Regions from separate parts of the Micromonospora echinaurantiaca genome, predicted to be linked through region 2. Evidence: predicted binding sites of a transcription regulator. Region 2 holds the regulator's gene; the other holds the start of a gene.
The links. Region 2 encodes HrcA, which represses chaperone genes, less so after heat shock. Its sites were predicted from a motif close to GGTTNGCACNCTCNNNNNGAGNGTGCNAACC; they were not measured.
Positions count from the first base shown of each region.

Region 1 (7,823 bases), 600 kb from region 2:
GCAGAAGACCGCGTCGACCCGGTCGACGTCGAAGGCGGTGGCGTCACCGCACTCGACGGTGAACAGCTCGGCCACGCCGGCCGCCTCGGCGTTCGCCGCGGCCATCGCGGCGGTCACCGGGTCGGCCTCCACGCCGTACACCCGGATGCCGGCGCGGGCGGCGGCGAGCGCGTCGGCGCCGAGGCCGCAGCCCAGGTCGGCCAGGGTGCGCACCCCGGCGGCGCGCAACCGCTCGGCCCGCCGGTCGGCGACCACCTGGCGGGTGGCCTGCTCCAGCCCCGGGCGGGTGAGGAACATGCCGGCGGCCGCCGGCCCGAACTTGCCGGCCGCCCGGCGGCGCAGCTCGACCTGGGTCAGCGCGGCGGCGGCCAGCCCGGCCGGAACGCCGGCCGAGCGGAGCGCCGACGCCGCGGCCAGCGGGTCGCCGCCGGCCACCTCGGCCGCCGCGGCGAGCGCGGCCGACCCCTCGGCGGTACGCAGGGCGGCGAGCTGGTCCAGATCCACCCGGCCATTGTCCCGGCCCCGTTCCGCCTCCTGCGCACGCCGTCAGGTCGGCGCGGTCACGGGCTCCCGCTGGGTTGATCCACTCCATGTGCGGGACATGGCGGCATCCCGAGCCTACGGACACCGCGATATGCCGGACACGGTGTGGATCACCGGGGCCGCCCTCGGCGTGGGAGGCGCGTTCGCGTCGTCGAGCGGGTGGTCAGTGACGGGTCGGGGTGGCGGTGACGAAGGCCCGCCAGCTCGCCGGGGCGAAGGTGAGCACCGGGCCGGTCGGGTCCTTGCTGTCCCGGACGGCGACCACGCCGGGCAGGTTGTCGGCGACCTCGACGCACGCGCCGCCGTTGTTGGTGCTGCGGGAGGACTTGCGCCAGGCGGCGCGGGTCAGGTCCATGTCTTGGCCACTTCCTCGATCAGCCGGGCGGACTGCCGGCAAGGCAGTGCCTCACCCGTCACAGTCTCCCAGCGTCGTTCGAGGGCGGCAACGTCGTTAGGGCTGTCCACGGTCAGGCCCCGGAGCTGGTTGTCCAGGTGAATCAGCTCGGCGCCGTTGGCGAGCCTGGCCAGGATGAACGAGCCGCCGAGCCCGGTGTGCCAGGGAGAGTCCGCCGGCACGACGCGGATCTGCACGTTCGGTTCAGCGCCAACGGCCAGCAGATGTGCCAACTGATCGCGCATGGTGGCCCGGTCGCCGACCTGCCGGCGCAGCGCCTGCTCGTCCAGCACGGCGACGAACTGCGGCCGTAGGTCGCCGGCCAGCACGGCCTGTCGGGCGAGCCGGGCCACCACCCGCGCCTCGACCTCTTCGGCGATCAGCTCACCACCCACACCGAGCATCGCCCGCGCGTAGCCCTCGGTCTGCAGCAGGCCGGGGACGGCGCTCGCTTCACACCAGCGCAGCGCTATCGCCTCCCGCTCGACCTCCTCCCACGGGCGGAACCAGTCCGGCGCGGCGTGGAGCCGGATCAGCTCCAGCATGGCGACGAAGAGGCCGCCGGTGTCGAGCACCGCGTCGACCCGGGCCAGATAGTCCCGCTGGACCGGCCGCTCGCCGATCTCGACGGCGCTCACCTGTGACGACGAGTAGTTGATCAGCTTGCCCAGCTCCTCCTGGCTGAGCCCGCGCGCCTGGCGGGCCCGGCGAAGCTGATCTCGCAGGAATGTCAGTGTCGGTACCCGGGACATCGGTCGCTACCTCCCCTCGGCATCGTGCCGGCACCGGAGAGTAGGGGGTCGATCACGCTGCGGCGAGGCGTTGCCGGCGTGTCGCGGTATCCCGTGGCGGAACAGTGGCAGAAGGTTGGCGGGACAGTGGCGACACGAGGTCTGGAGCGTTGGCACTCTCCTTGACGGAGTGCTAGCCGAGGAATAACCTGCGATTAGCACTCTCACCCTGAGGGTGCCAGCTTCCGGGCCGCGCGGTCCGGGCGCTGAACGCCAGGCGGACCGGCACCCGCGACGACGGCCCCGCCCGGTGGCATGTGGCAGATTGACGCTGGTCGGCCCGCCGACCGGTAACGAAACCAGTACCCCAGGAGGGTATGCCCGTGACTACCGCGACCAAGGTTGCGATCAAGCCGCTCGAGGACCGGATCGTGGTCCAGGCGAACGAGGCTGAGACCACCACGGCGTCGGGCATCGTGATCCCCGACACCGCCAAGGAGAAGCCGCAGGAGGGCACCGTCCTCGCTGTCGGCCCGGGCCGGATCGACGACAAGGGCAACCGCGTGCCGATCGACGTCAAGGTCGGCGACACCGTCCTCTACTCGAAGTACGGCGGCACCGAGGTCAAGTACGCCGGCGAGGAGTACCTGGTGCTCTCCGCCCGCGACGTCCTCGCGGTCATCGAGAAGTAAGCAACCGATCAGTGTCGTTGCCCCGGTCCGGCTCGCCGGGCCGGGGCAACGTCGCTTCGAAGGGACATCCATGGCGAAGATCCTGAGCTTTTCGGACGACGCCCGGCACCTGCTCGAGCACGGTGTCAACGCCCTCGCGGACGCGGTCAAGGTCACCCTCGGCCCGCGCGGGCGCAACGTCGTCCTGGACAAGAAGTTCGGTGCGCCCACGATCACCAACGATGGTGTGACCATCGCCAAGGAGATCGAGCTCACCAACCCGTACGAGAACCTCGGCGCGCAGCTGGTCAAGGAGGTGGCGACCAAGACCAACGACGTCGCCGGCGACGGGACCACCACCGCGACCGTGCTGGCCCAGGCGATGGTCCGCGAGGGCCTGCGCAACGTCGCGGCCGGCGCCAACCCGACCGGCCTGAAGCGGGGCATCGACGCGGCGGCCAACAAGGTCTCCGAGGCGCTGCTGGCCCGGGCGGTCGAGGTGTCCGACAAGAAGGCGGTCGCGCACGTCGCGACGGTCTCCGCGCAGGACGCCGCCATCGGCGACCTGATCGCCGAGGCGATGGAGAAGGTCGGCCGCGACGGCGTCATCACCGTCGAGGAAGGCTCCACCCTGCACACCGAGCTGGACGTGACCGAGGGTCTCCAGTTCGACAAGGGCTTCATCTCGCCGAACTTCGTCACCGACGTGGAGGCGCAGGAGGCGGTCCTGGAGGACCCGTACATCCTGATCACCACGCAGAAGATCTCGGCGATCGAGGAGCTGCTGCCGCTGCTGGAGAAGGTTCTCCAGAACAGCAAGCCGCTGCTGATCATCGCCGAGGACGTCGAGGGCCAGGCGCTGTCCACCCTGGTGGTCAACGCGATCCGCAAGACCGTCAAGGTCTGCGCGGTCAAGGCTCCCGGCTTCGGCGACCGCCGCAAGGCGATGCTGCAGGACATGGCGATCCTGACCGGCGCCGAGCTGGTCGCCCCGGAGCTGGGCTACAAGCTCGACCAGGTCGGCCTGGAGGTGCTGGGCACCGCCCGCCGCGTGGTGGTGGACAAGGAGAACACCACCATCGTCGACGGCGGCGGCCAGGCCAGCGAGGTTGCCGACCGGGTGGCCCAGATCCGCAAGGAGATCGAGGCCTCGGACTCCGAGTGGGACCGGGAGAAGCTCGCCGAGCGGCTGGCCAAGCTCTCCGGCGGCATCGCCGTCATCAAGGTGGGCGCGGCGACCGAGGTCGAGATGAAGGAGCGCAAGCACCGCATCGAGGACGCCATCGCGGCGACCAAGGCCGCGGTCGAGGAGGGCACCGTCCCCGGCGGTGGCGCCGCGCTGGCGCAGATCCTGCCGGCGCTCGACGACGACCTGGGCTTCACCGGTGACGAGAAGGTCGGTGTCTCGATCGTGCGCAAGGCGCTGGTCGAGCCGCTGCGCTGGATCGCCCAGAACGCCGGCCACGACGGCTACGTCGTGGTGCAGAAGGTGGTCGGCAAGGAGTGGGGCCACGGCCTCGACGCGGCCACCGGCGAGTACGTCGACCTGGCGAAGTCCGGCATCGTCGACCCGGTGAAGGTGACCCGCAACGCGGTCAGCAACGCCGCCTCGATCGCCGGCCTGCTGCTCACCACGGAGAGCCTCGTGGTGGAGAAGCCGGCCGAGCCGGAGCCGGCCGCCGCCGGGCACGGGCACTCGCACGGCCACGGCCACAGCCACCAGCACGGCCCGGGCTTCTGACCCGGTAGCACCACCGGTCCGGGGCACACCGTCACGCCGACGGTGTGCCCCGGCCGGGTTTCCGGCCCCGCGCTCCCGCCTCCGGACCCCGGCGAGCGCCTGGGTCTCCACGTGGGTCTCCGGGCCCCGAGGCCATCGCGCCCCCGGGCCGCGGCGGGGTCGTGTCTCCGGGTCGAGGCAGTGTGGGCGGGCGGTGGCGGTGCGGGCGGGCCGCCGCTCCGAGGCGGGATTACGGAACGCTGACGTGGCTACCGACCGGGCCGGCCGATCGGAAAGACTGGCCCGATGAGCACCACGACACGCCGGTACGCCGCGCTGGCCGGGTTCACCGCCGCCGCGGTGGCGATCGGCTCCGCCGAACTGGTGGCGGTGCTGACCGGCCCCCGCTCGGCCCCGCTGGTCGCCGTCGGCGGACTGGTCGTCGACACCGTTCCGGAGCCGCTCAAGCAGCTCGGCATCGCGCTCTTCGGCACGTACGACAAGGTCGCTCTGCTGATCGGGACGGCGCTGCTGCTCGGCGCGGCGGCCGCGCTGCTCGGGGTGGTGGCCGTCCGCCGGTTGGCCGTCGCCCTGGCCGGCATCGCGGCCTTCGGGGCGCTCGGGGTGACCGCCGCGCTGACCCGGGCCGGCGCGGACCTCGCCGACGCCCTGCCCGCGCTGCTCGGTGCCGGGGCGGGGACGCTGGTGCTCTGGCTCTTCGTGGCCGGCCCGCTGGAACTCGACCCGTGGCCCTGGTCACCGCCCGAGCCCCTGCCCTCCGCCGCGCGGCCGGCCGGCCCGGGGATCGGGGCAACGAGGGCCGGGCCGGCCGCCGACGGGCCCGAGGGCCGGCCTGCGGTGGTGGCTCCGCGAGCGGCTGCCGGGCCGGCGGGGGACGAAGCGCGGGGCCAGCCGGCGGCAGCGGCCGGGGGACGGTCGGCCCAGGCCAGGGCGGCGGACCCGAGGCCGGCTGGGTGGGAGCCGCTGGAGCGCACCGATCCGGAGTCGCGGCGGCGGTTCCTCACCGGGGCCGGGGTGTTGCTCGGCGCGGCCACCGTGGCCGGTCTGGGCGGGCGGTGGCTGGCCGGGCGGCGGGGCGTCTCGGCGGCCCGGGCGGCGGTGCGGCTGCCCGCGCCGGTCTCCGCCGCGCCGCCGGTGCCCGCCGGGGCCGACCTGTCGCTGACCCAGCTCGCCCCCTACGTCACCCCGAACTTCGGCTTCTACCGGATCGACACGGCGCTGGTGGTGCCGCAGGTCGACCCGGAGACCTGGCGGCTGCGCATCCACGGCCGGGTCCGCCGGCCGCTCACCCTCAGCTTCGCCGACCTGCTGGCCCGGCCGCTGGTCGAGCGGTATGTGACGCTGGCCTGCGTGTCCAACGAGGTCGGCGGCGACCTGATCGGCAACGCCCGCTGGTTGGGCGTGCCGCTGAAGGAACTGCTCGACGAGGTGGAGCCCGAGGAGGGCGCCGACCAGGTGGTCGGGCGGTCGGTGGACGGCTGGACCTGCGGCACCCCCACGGCGGTGCTGCGCGACGGGCGGGACGCCCTGCTGGCGGTGGGGATGAACGGTGAGCCGCTGCCGGTCGAGCACGGCTTTCCGGTACGGATGGTGGTGCCCGGTCTGTACGGCTACGTGTCGGCCTGCAAGTGGGTCACCGAGCTGGAGCTGACCAGCTTCGCCGACTTCGACGCGTACTGGGTGCCGCGTGGCTGGTCGGCGCAGGGGCCGGTGAAGACCCAGTCGCGGATCGACCGGCCCCGGGCGCGCAACCGGCTCACGGCCGGCCCGATCACCGTGGCCGGGGTGGCCTGGGCCCAGCACCGGGGCATCCGCCGGGTTGAGGTACGCGTCGACGAGGGCCCCTGGCAGGAGGCGGAACTGGCCGCCACCGTCTCGGCGGACACCTGGGTGCAGTGGTCGTGGCGGTGGGACGCCACGCCGGGCGAGCACACCCTCCAGGTTCGCGCAACCGACGCCACCGGCGAAACCCAGACCGACCACCGCCAGGACGTCGCCCCCGACGGCGCCACCGGCTGGCACACCGTCCCCCTAACCATCCACTAACCCCCACCCCGCCCCGCCCCGCCCCCGCGCCGAGCCCGGTTGATCATGAGGTTAGCGGCGCGAATGGAGATCATCGCCGCCGTCAACCTCATGATCAACGTGGGGGGGAGGGGGTGGGGGTGGGGCGACGCCACGCCCTGGGGGCGTGGCGTCGCGTGGTGGGGCTGGGGGGGGGGTGGGTTAGGCGATCTTGCGTTGGGCGGGGACGGCGGACTTGTGCGGCCGGCCCAGGCGGGCCTCCAGCCGGGCTACGTCGACCCGGGTCTGCCGGCGGTCGGCCAGGTCCTCCCAGCCGATGGCGAGCAGCCGCAGCCGCTCGGACTCGCTGAAGCCGCCCCACACGCCGTACGGCTCGCGGACCGAGAGCGCGTGGGCCGCGCACTCGGCGCGCACCGGGCAGGTGCGGCAGACCGCCTTGGCGCCGGACTCGCGGCGCAGGCGGGAGGAGCCGCGCTCGCCGTCGGGGTGGAAGAACTGGGCGCTGTCGCGACCCCGGCAGGCGCCGAGCCGCTGCCAGTCCCAGAGATCGACGATGGGTCCGGGCAGTCTACGTACGTTCGACATCAGCACCCCTCCTCCCGCGCGGCACCGCGAGATACTCATGGCCGGCAACACCGGGCGGCGGCGCCGCGCAGGCGCACCCTTCCCGGCCTGGACATCCCGGTACCCGAGCTGTTGCCGACTCACACTTCTGTGATCGAAAACTTCCGGCAACTTGCGGCATATGCCCTAACTGTCGGAAAAGTTCGGAGGATTGCCGGGAACCACCTCGGCGGCGCACCCGGTCATGGTCTGCTCATTGGCGGAGAGGAGACCACTGTGCGTACGGTTCTCGTGTGCGTTCGGACACCGCTCGCCGCCCAGCACCTGACCTCGGCGGCGGCCCGGCTCGGGCTGTCCGCGGTCGTCCGGACCGCTGTCTCCGACCCCGAGGTGATGCTGCGCCTGGCCGAGCGGCCGGCCGACGTGGTGCTCGCCGACACGGCGCTCACCCGGCCGGACAGCGCCGGCTTCGTCCGCCGGGTGCTCGCCCGCGCGCCGCAGGCCGCCGTCGTGCTGCTCGGGACGGAGGAGTCCGAGGCGGCCGCCGCCACCATCAGCGCCGGCGCCCGGGGCCTGATCCAGGGCGCCGACCACGACCTGACCAGCGCGGTGGCCAAGGCGCTGCTGCTGCTCTCCGCGCCCGGCCGCGCGGCCCGGCACCGGATCACCGACCCGGCCCGGGACACCGCCGCGGTCGGCGGCCCGGGTCGCCCGGCGCAGGGCGGCCGGCCCTCGGGCGAGGCGAACCCGCCCTGGCCGGCCGGGTCCGCCGAAGCGGCCGGCGGCGCCCCGGCGGTGGTGCCGGTGCAGCGCGGTGACGACCCGGCCGAGCCGGCCGCCGGTGAGCCCGAGGAGGCCGCGCCGGAGGCGCGCCGCGGCACGCCGGGCAGCCGGCCGAGCCGACCGCCGGTCGGACTGACCGAGCGCGAACTCCAGGTGCTGCTGGGCATGGCGGAGGGCAAGAGCAACGCGGAGATCGGTCGCGAGCTGTTCGTCTCGGAGGACACCGTCAAGACGCACGCCCGCCGGCTCTTCCGCAAGCTCGGCGCCCGGGACCGGGCGCACGCGGTGGCCGCCGGCTTCCGCGCCGGCCTGGTGGCCTGATCCACAGCACCGCCCCGAGCGGCGTCGTCCGCGGTCTTCCGGGCCGGTTC
Region 1 is NZ_LT607750.1:96,652-104,474, forward strand. It holds gene GA0070609_RS00465 (THUMP-like domain-containing protein) at 1-504, opposite strand, end outside; gene GA0070609_RS00470 (DUF397 domain-containing protein) at 707-898, opposite strand; gene GA0070609_RS00475 (helix-turn-helix domain-containing protein) at 889-1,689, opposite strand; gene groES (co-chaperone GroES) at 2,046-2,360, shown strand; gene groL (chaperonin GroEL) at 2,431-4,080, shown strand; gene GA0070609_RS00490 (molybdopterin-dependent oxidoreductase) at 4,366-6,126, shown strand; gene GA0070609_RS00495 (WhiB family transcriptional regulator) at 6,307-6,690, opposite strand; gene GA0070609_RS00500 (helix-turn-helix transcriptional regulator) at 6,946-7,773, shown strand.
Region 1: groES (co-chaperone GroES) is a predicted target of HrcA. The motif match lies at 1,882-1,912, and genes of this name have one in related genera.

Region 2 (7,823 bases):
CCACCACCACCGCCCGCTCCGGCATCTTCCGCTGGATCCCGATCGCCGCGATCGTCGCCGCGTTGGCCATCTGGTCGCCGTCCAGCGCCACCTCGCCGTCGGCCTGCACCTTGCAGGTGCGGCTGGCCAGCGGCAGCCGCAGCCCCTCGCCGAACTGGCGGACGACGTACAGGACCCCGATCACGGCGACGAGCACGAGGACGACTCCACCCGCCACGACTGCCCGAGTTCGCACCCACACCCCCTGTTCGACAGCCCGACAAGCGTACGTCCCCGGACGGCCCGTCCGGGTCGTCCGACCGGATCGGGCCCGGCCCCGGGGTTGCGTGCCCCGGCCGATGAGTGACCGGAAGGTTCCCGTTCCGGCAGGTTCCTCACCTGGACATCCGGCCCGCCCCGGGAGGCGTCATCCGGAAACCTCCGCCGCCTCGTCCAGCTCGGCCACCCAGCGCGGCGGACGCTTCTCCCGGAACGCCAGGACGCCCTCCCGACCGTCGTCGGAGAGGAAGAACCCGGTGGAGAGCTCGGCCAGGTCGGCGATCTCGGCGCGCAGGTCGGTGGCGGGCGGCCGGCCTAGCAGCCGCTTCGCCCCGGCGAGCGCGGCCGGCGCGCCACGGACCAGCGAGTCGCAGTACCGGGCGACCGCCGCGTCCAGCCCGTCGGCCGGCACCGCGGCGGTGACCAGGCCGATCTCGGCGGCCCGGCGGCCGTCGAAGGTGTCCCCGGTCAGGTACAGCTCCGCCGCCGCCCGCGGGTGCAGCCGGGGCAGCACGGTCGCCGAGATCACCGCGGGGATCACCCCGATCCGCACCTCGGTGAAGGCGAAGGTGGCCTCCTCGGCGCAGACGGCCAGGTCGGCCGCAGCGATCAGGCCGAGGCCGCCCGCCCGGGCCGGCCCGGCGACCCGGGCCAGCACCGGCTTCGGGCACTCCCAGACGGCGGCCAGCACGTCGCCGAGCATGCCCGCCGGCACCGTTCCGCTGGCGTACGCGGCGGCGGTCTCCTTCAGGTCGGCGCCGGAGCAGAAGACCGGGCCGGTGTGGTCGAGCACGATCACCCGGACCGTGTCGTCGGCGACCGCGGCGGCCAGGCCGGCGAGCAGCTCGGTCATCAGCGGGGTGGAGAGCGCGTTGCGGTTGTGCGGGCTGTCCAGGGTGAGGGTGGTCACCCCACGGGTCGTGGCGACCCGCACCAGCGCGTCGGGAGAGGTCATGCGGGCACACTAGTGGCCATGCCCGGCGTCCTTCCAGAAGGCGAACCCGTCCCGGTCGACGGTTCGCTGCCCGCCACCGCCACCCGCGCGGTCGGCGCGCGTGGCTTCGGCGTGTACGTGCACGTGCCGTTCTGCGCCAGCCGCTGCGGCTACTGCGACTTCAACACGTACACGGCGGCGGAGCTGGGCGGCGGGGCGAGCCGGGAGAGCTACGCCGACACCGTGCTGGCCGAGCTGGCGCTCGCCGCCCGGGTGCTCGGCGACGCCCCGCCGCCGCGGGTGGACACCGTCTTCGTCGGCGGCGGCACCCCGACCCTGCTTCCCGCCGACGACCTGGCCCGGATCCTGGACGGCATCGACCGCACCTGGGGGCTGGCCGCCGACGCCGAGGTGACCACCGAGGCCAACCCCGAGTCGGTCACCCCGGAGTCGCTCAAGACGCTGCGCGCGGCCGGCTACACCCGGATCTCGTTGGGCATGCAGTCCGCGTCGCCGGGCGTGCTGGCGATCCTGGACCGGACGCACAGCGCCGGCCGGGCCACCGCCGCCGCGGCCGAGGCGCGCGACGCCGGGTTCGACCACGTCAACCTGGACCTCATCTACGGCACGCCGGGGGAGAGCGCGGAGGACTTTGCCGCCTCGCTGGCGCAGGTGGTGGCGGCCGGGGTCGACCACGTCAGCGCGTACGCCCTGATCGTGGAGGACGGCACCCGGCTGGCCGCCCGGATGCGCCGAGGCGAGCTGCCGTACCCCAGCGACGACGTCGCAGCGGACCGCTACCTGGCTGCGGAGGCCGCGCTCTCCGCCGCCGGCTTCGCCTGGTACGAGGTCTCCAACTGGGCCCGCACGCCGGCCGGCCGGTGCCGGCACAACCTGCTCTACTGGACCGGCGCGGACTGGTGGGGCCTCGGCCCGGGGGCGCACAGCCACGTCGGCGGGGTGCGCTGGTGGAACGTCAAGCACCCCACGGCGTACGCCCAGCGGCTCGCCGCCGGGCGGTCGCCCGGCCTGGCCCGGGAGGTGCTCACCCCCGACGAGGCGCACACCGAGGACGTCATGCTCCGGCTGCGGCTCGCCGACGGGCTGCCGCTGGCCAGCCTGGACGCGGCCGGCCGGGCCGGCGCCGAGCGGGCGCTGGCCGACGGGCTGCTCGCCGCGCCCGAGTACGCGGCCGGCCGGGCCGTGCTCACCCTGCGCGGGCGGCTGCTCGCCGACGCCGTGGTGCGCGACCTGCTGCCCTGACCGGGGCTGCCCGGAGCCGGCCGGGGGAGCGGCCGGCCCGGGTCACCTGGTGAAGCTGTAGGTCATCGGGTAGCGGTAGAGCACGCCCTCGTTGGCCTTGAACCCGCCGATGATCCCGAAGATCAGCGGCACCAGCCAGACGAGCATCGGGACGAAGAACAGGATCCCGCAGGTGACCAGCGTGACCACCCAGCTCAGCACGCTGACGATCGTCCAGGTGAGCTGGAAGTTCAGGGCCGCGACGGCGTGCGCCCGGACGGTCGGCGACTGCTGCCCGCGCACCATCATCGCGATGAGCGGCGCCAGCCAGCCGAGCAGGCCACCGCCAATGATCACGCCCGCCGCGCCGCCGAAGTGGGCGATCAGGGCCCAGGTCTTGTCCTCGTTGTTGGCGTAGCCGGCGGGTGGGCCGTAGCCGCCACCGGCCGGGTAGCCGGGCCCCGGGGGGTAGCCACCGGGCGGCGGGTAGCCACCGGACGGGGGAGCGCCGGCTGGCGGAGGGTAGCCACCCGACGGCGGTTGGTCACCGGTGGGCGGCGGATAGCCACCGGGCGGGGGATAGCCGCCCGGGGCCGACGCCCCGGACAGTGGTGCGGTGGGTTCGTCACCGGCCGGCGGGCCGGGAACGGCCGACGGAGCGGTCGGGTCCGGCGGCGGTGCGCCGGGGCCGTCGGCTCCCGGGGGGCGAGGCGGTTCAGTCATGCACGTCACGGTAGGGGCAGCCGGCAAGGACGCACCAGAGCGACATCGACCGGCTTGTCCGGATGATCGGCCGGCGCGGGCGCACCGGTGGTCCGTCTTGATCATCGCGTCGGCGGGCCCGCCGACGTAGACTGGCACTCGCTACAGTCGAGTGCCAGGACGCGCCGCGCGGCCGGCAGTGCGCCGCCGGCCGACGTTGCGACAGGAGGTGGGGAGATGGGTCTCGACGACCGCAAGCTCGCGGTGCTGCGCGCGATCGTCGAGGACTACGTCGCCACGCAGGAGCCGGTCGGCAGCAAGGCGCTGGTCGAGCGGCACCAGCTCGGGGTCTCCCCGGCCACGGTGCGCAACGACATGGCCGTGCTGGAGGAGGAGGGCTACATCCGGCAGCCGCACACCAGTGCCGGCCGGGTGCCTACCGACCGCGGCTACCGGCTCTTCGTGGACCGGCTGTCCCGGGTCAAGCCGCTCAGCCCGGCCGAGCGCCGGGCGATCGAGCGGTTCCTGGTCGGCGCGGTCGACCTCGACGACGTGGTGCACCGCACGGTGCGGCTGCTGGCGCAGCTGACCCGGCAGGTCGCCGTCGTGCAGTACCCGAGCCTGGCCCGCTCCTCGGTGCGCCACCTGGAGCTGGTGCCGATCTCCACCACCCGGCTGATGCTCGTGATGATCGCCGACACCGGCCGGGTCGAGCAGCGGCTGGTCGAGATGCCCGGCCCGATTCCGGCCGACGACGTCCTCGACCTGCGCCGGCTGGTCAACGAGAAGCTGGTCGGCACCCGGCTGTCGGAGACCCCGCCGCTGGTGCAGGCGCTGGTCGACGAGGCCACGCCCGACCTGCGGCCGGCGATGGCCACCCTCTCCACCGTGCTGCTGGAGACGCTGGTCGAGCGGCACGAGGAGCGGATCGCGCTGGCCGGCACGGCCAACCTGACCCGCGGCGGACTGCTCGACTTCCAGGGCTCGCTGCGGCCCATCCTCGAGGCGCTCGAGGAGGAGGTCGTGCTGCTCAAGCTGATCGGCGAGGTCGAGCCGAGCACGCTGCGGGTCCGGATCGGCGACGAGAACGAGATCGACAACCTGCGCGCCGCCTCGGTGGTCAGCACCGGCTACGGCCCCGGTTCGACCATCGTCGGTGGTCTCGGCGTGCTGGGGCCGACCCGGATGGACTACCCCGGCACCATCGCCACGGTGAGGGCCGTGGCACGCTACGTGGGCGACCTGCTGGCCCAGAACTGACCAGGCAGTACCGACGGCCGGTTCCGGCCGGCGACCGGCGCAACGCGAGACGAACATGAGGACACGGAACGCAGTGGCCAGGGACTACTACGGCATTCTCGGCGTGAGCCGGGACGCCTCCGACGACGAGATCAAGCGCGCCTACCGCAAGCTGGCGCGGCAGTACCACCCGGATGTCAATCCGGATCCGGAGGCCCAGGAGAAGTTCAAGGACATCAACGCCGCGTACGAGGTCCTCTCGGACGACCGGAAACGGCAGATCGTCGACCTGGGCGGCGACCCGCTCGCCCCGGGTGGCGGGGGCGCGGGCGGCCCCGGGGGGCCCGGCGGCGCCGGCCCGTTCGTCGGCTTTCAGGACATCATGGACGCCTTCTTCGGCGGCGCGGGTGGCTCCCGCGGGCCGCGGCCGCGTACCCGGCCGGGCGCGGACGCGATCCTGCGGCTGGAGCTGGACCTGCACGAGACGGCGTTCGGCGTGGAGGCCCCGATCACCGTCGACACCGCCGTGCTCTGCACCACCTGCTCCGGCGCCGGCACGGCCGCCGGCACCCACCTGGCCACCTGCGAGGCGTGCGGCGGCCGGGGCGAGGTGCAGTCGGTGCAGCGCACCTTCCTCGGCCAGGTGGTCTCGGCCCGCCCGTGCACGGTCTGCCAGGGCTACGGCACCACCATCCCGCACCCCTGCCCGACCTGCGCCGGTGACGGCCGGGTCCGCACCCGGCGGTCGCTGACCGTGAAGATCCCGGCCGGCGTCGAGGACGGCATGCGGATCCGGCTGGCCCAGCAGGGCGAGGTCGGCCCCGGCGGCGGCACCGCCGGCGACCTCTACGTGGAGATCCACGAGCGGCCGCACGACGTCTACTCCCGCAAGGGCGACGACCTGCACTGCCGGGTCACCGTGCCGATGACCGCCGCCGCGCTCGGCACCCGGCTGACCATCAAGACGCTGGACAGCGAGGAGACCGTCGACGTCAAGCCGGGCACCCAGCCGGGCAGCACGCTGCGGCTGCGCGCCCGGGGCGTGCCGCACCTGCGCGGTACCGGCCGCGGCGACCTCTACGTCCACCTCGACGTGCGCACCCCCACCAAGCTCGACGCCGAGCAGGAGCGGATGCTGCGCGAGTTCGCCAAGACCCGGGGCGAGGAGGTCGCCGAGCTGACCAAGCAGGGCGGCTTCTTCTCCCGGATGCGCGACGCCTTCAACGGCCACGCCTGATCCGCCCGGCACGCCGCGCCGCGCCCCGGGCTCGGCGCGGCCGCGGCCGCGCCCCGGGTAGGGGCGGCCGCGGCCGTCAGCGGGCGGCGGGCGCGGCGCGGGTGACCGGCCGTCGCCCGCCTCACCGCCCCGGCCATCGGCGCGGCCGATAGCCTGAGCCGGTGTCCGCGCCGCTGTTCCTGGTCGAATCGTTGCCGACCGCCGACTCGCTGACCCTCGACGGCCCGGAGGGCCACCACGCCGCCACGGTGCAGCGCCTGCGGGTCGGCGAGGAACTGCTGCTCGCCGACGGGCACGGTGGCACGGCCACCGCCGTGGTCACCGCCGTCGGCCGGGGCAGCCTGGAACTGGACATCCGCTCCCGGGGGTACGTCGACGCGTCCGTGCCGCGGCTGGTGGTGGTGCAGGGCATCGCCAAGGGCGACCGGGGCGAGCTGGCCGTGCAGGCGATGACCGAGGTCGGGGTGGACGAGATCGTGCCGTGGGCGGCGGCCCGCTCGGTCACCCAGTGGCGCGGCGACCGGGGCGTACGGGCCCGGGAGAAGTGGGCGGCGACCGCCCGGGAGGCCGCCAAGCAGGCCCGCCGCGCCTGGCTGCCGGTGGTCGCCGGGGCACCGGACGAGTCCACCGGCACGGTGGCCCGCCGGATCGCCGGCGCGGCCGCCGCGTTCGTGCTGCACGAGGAGGCCGCCGACCGGCTGACCACCGCCGAGCTGCCCGATGCCGGCGAGATCGTGCTGGTGGTCGGCCCGGAGGGCGGCATCGCCCCGGCCGAGCTGGACGCGTTCACCGCGGCCGGCGCCCGCCCGGTGCGCCTCGGCTCCGCCGTGCTGCGCACCTCGACGGCGGGAGTGGCCGCGCTCGCCGTGCTGTCGGCCCGCCTGCACCGCTGGTAGCCGTTCCGCCCGCAGCACCCCCGACCGCACCGAGCAGTTGATCAGCCCTGGGCAGCGGCCATGGCGGCGTCCCGGAGCCGCGCGGCGGGTCGGGCCCGGTCAGCTGCGCAGGTAGGAGGCGCCGTTGAGGTCGACGATGGTGCCGGAGGCCCACTCGGCCTCGGGGGAGGCGAGCCAGTGCACAGCGGCGGCGATCTCCTCCGGGCGGGCGACCCGGTCGAACGGGCTCTGCGCCCGGACCGCCGCGCCGCGCTCGGCCTTCAGGTGCTCGTTGGTCATGTCGGTAGCCACGAAACCGGGCGCGACCGTGGCCACCGCGATCCCGTACGGGGCCAGCGCCACCGCGAGCGACTGGCCCATCGCGTTCAACCCCGCCTTGCTCGCCCCGTACGCCGGGTTGCCCGGCTCGCCGCGGAAGGCGCCGCGCGAGGAGACGTTGACGATCCGCCCGCCGCGCCCGCGCATGTGCTGGGCGGCGCACCAGGTGGCGTTGGCCGCGCCGAACAGGTTGGTGTCCAGGACCTCGCGCCAGCGCTGCCGCCACTGCTCGTAGCTGCTCTCGAAGACCGGGTGCGGCGGGTCGGCGGGCCCGAACACGCCCGCGTTGTTCACCAGCACGTCCAGCCCGCCGAGCCGTTCGGCGGCCTGGTCCACCATCGCCCGGACCGCGTCCGGGTCGGCGAGGTCGGCGCGGACCACGACGTGCCCGTCGCCGGGCAGTTGCGCGCGCAACTCCTCGGCCAGCTCCGCCGACTCCCGATGGTGGATCGCCACCCGGTCGCCGCCGGCCGCGAAGGCCCTGACCACCGCCCGCCCGATGCCGCGCGAGCCCCCCGTCACCAGTACCGCCCGTGAAGTCACGCCGGCCATCATGCCGGAGCGGTCCGGCCCTGCTCACCGGCCCCCGGCGCAGCGCATAACATGCCCGAATGGGAGCCGACTGCCTGTTCTGCCGCATCGTCGCCGGGGAGATCCCGGCCACCATCGTCCGGGAAACGGACACCACCCTCGCCTTCCGCGACATCGACCCGAAGGCGCCGGTGCACGTGCTGGTGATCCCCAAGGAGCACTACGCCGACGTGGCCACCCTCGGCCAGGGCGACCCCGCGCTGGCCGGTGCGGTGCTCGCCACGGCCGCCGCGGTGGCCGAGGACGAGGGGCTGCTCGGCGACGGGTTCCGGCTGATGTTCAACACCGGCACGTACGGCGGCCAGGAGGTCTTCCACGCGCACGCGCACCTGCTCGGCGGCGCGCCGCTCGGCCCGATGCTCTGCCGCTGACCCGTCGCCGCCCGCCGGCCCGCCGCTCCTCCTTA
Region 2 is NZ_LT607750.1:697,765-705,587, forward strand. It holds gene GA0070609_RS03245 (hypothetical protein) at 1-241, opposite strand, end outside; gene GA0070609_RS03250 (enoyl-CoA hydratase family protein) at 407-1,213, opposite strand; gene hemW (radical SAM family heme chaperone HemW) at 1,232-2,455, shown strand; gene GA0070609_RS34770 (DUF4870 domain-containing protein) at 2,498-3,157, opposite strand; gene hrcA (heat-inducible transcriptional repressor HrcA) at 3,374-4,396, shown strand; gene dnaJ (molecular chaperone DnaJ) at 4,470-5,612, shown strand; gene GA0070609_RS03275 (16S rRNA (uracil(1498)-N(3))-methyltransferase) at 5,774-6,508, shown strand; gene GA0070609_RS03280 (SDR family NAD(P)-dependent oxidoreductase) at 6,608-7,369, opposite strand; gene GA0070609_RS03285 (histidine triad nucleotide-binding protein) at 7,438-7,788, shown strand.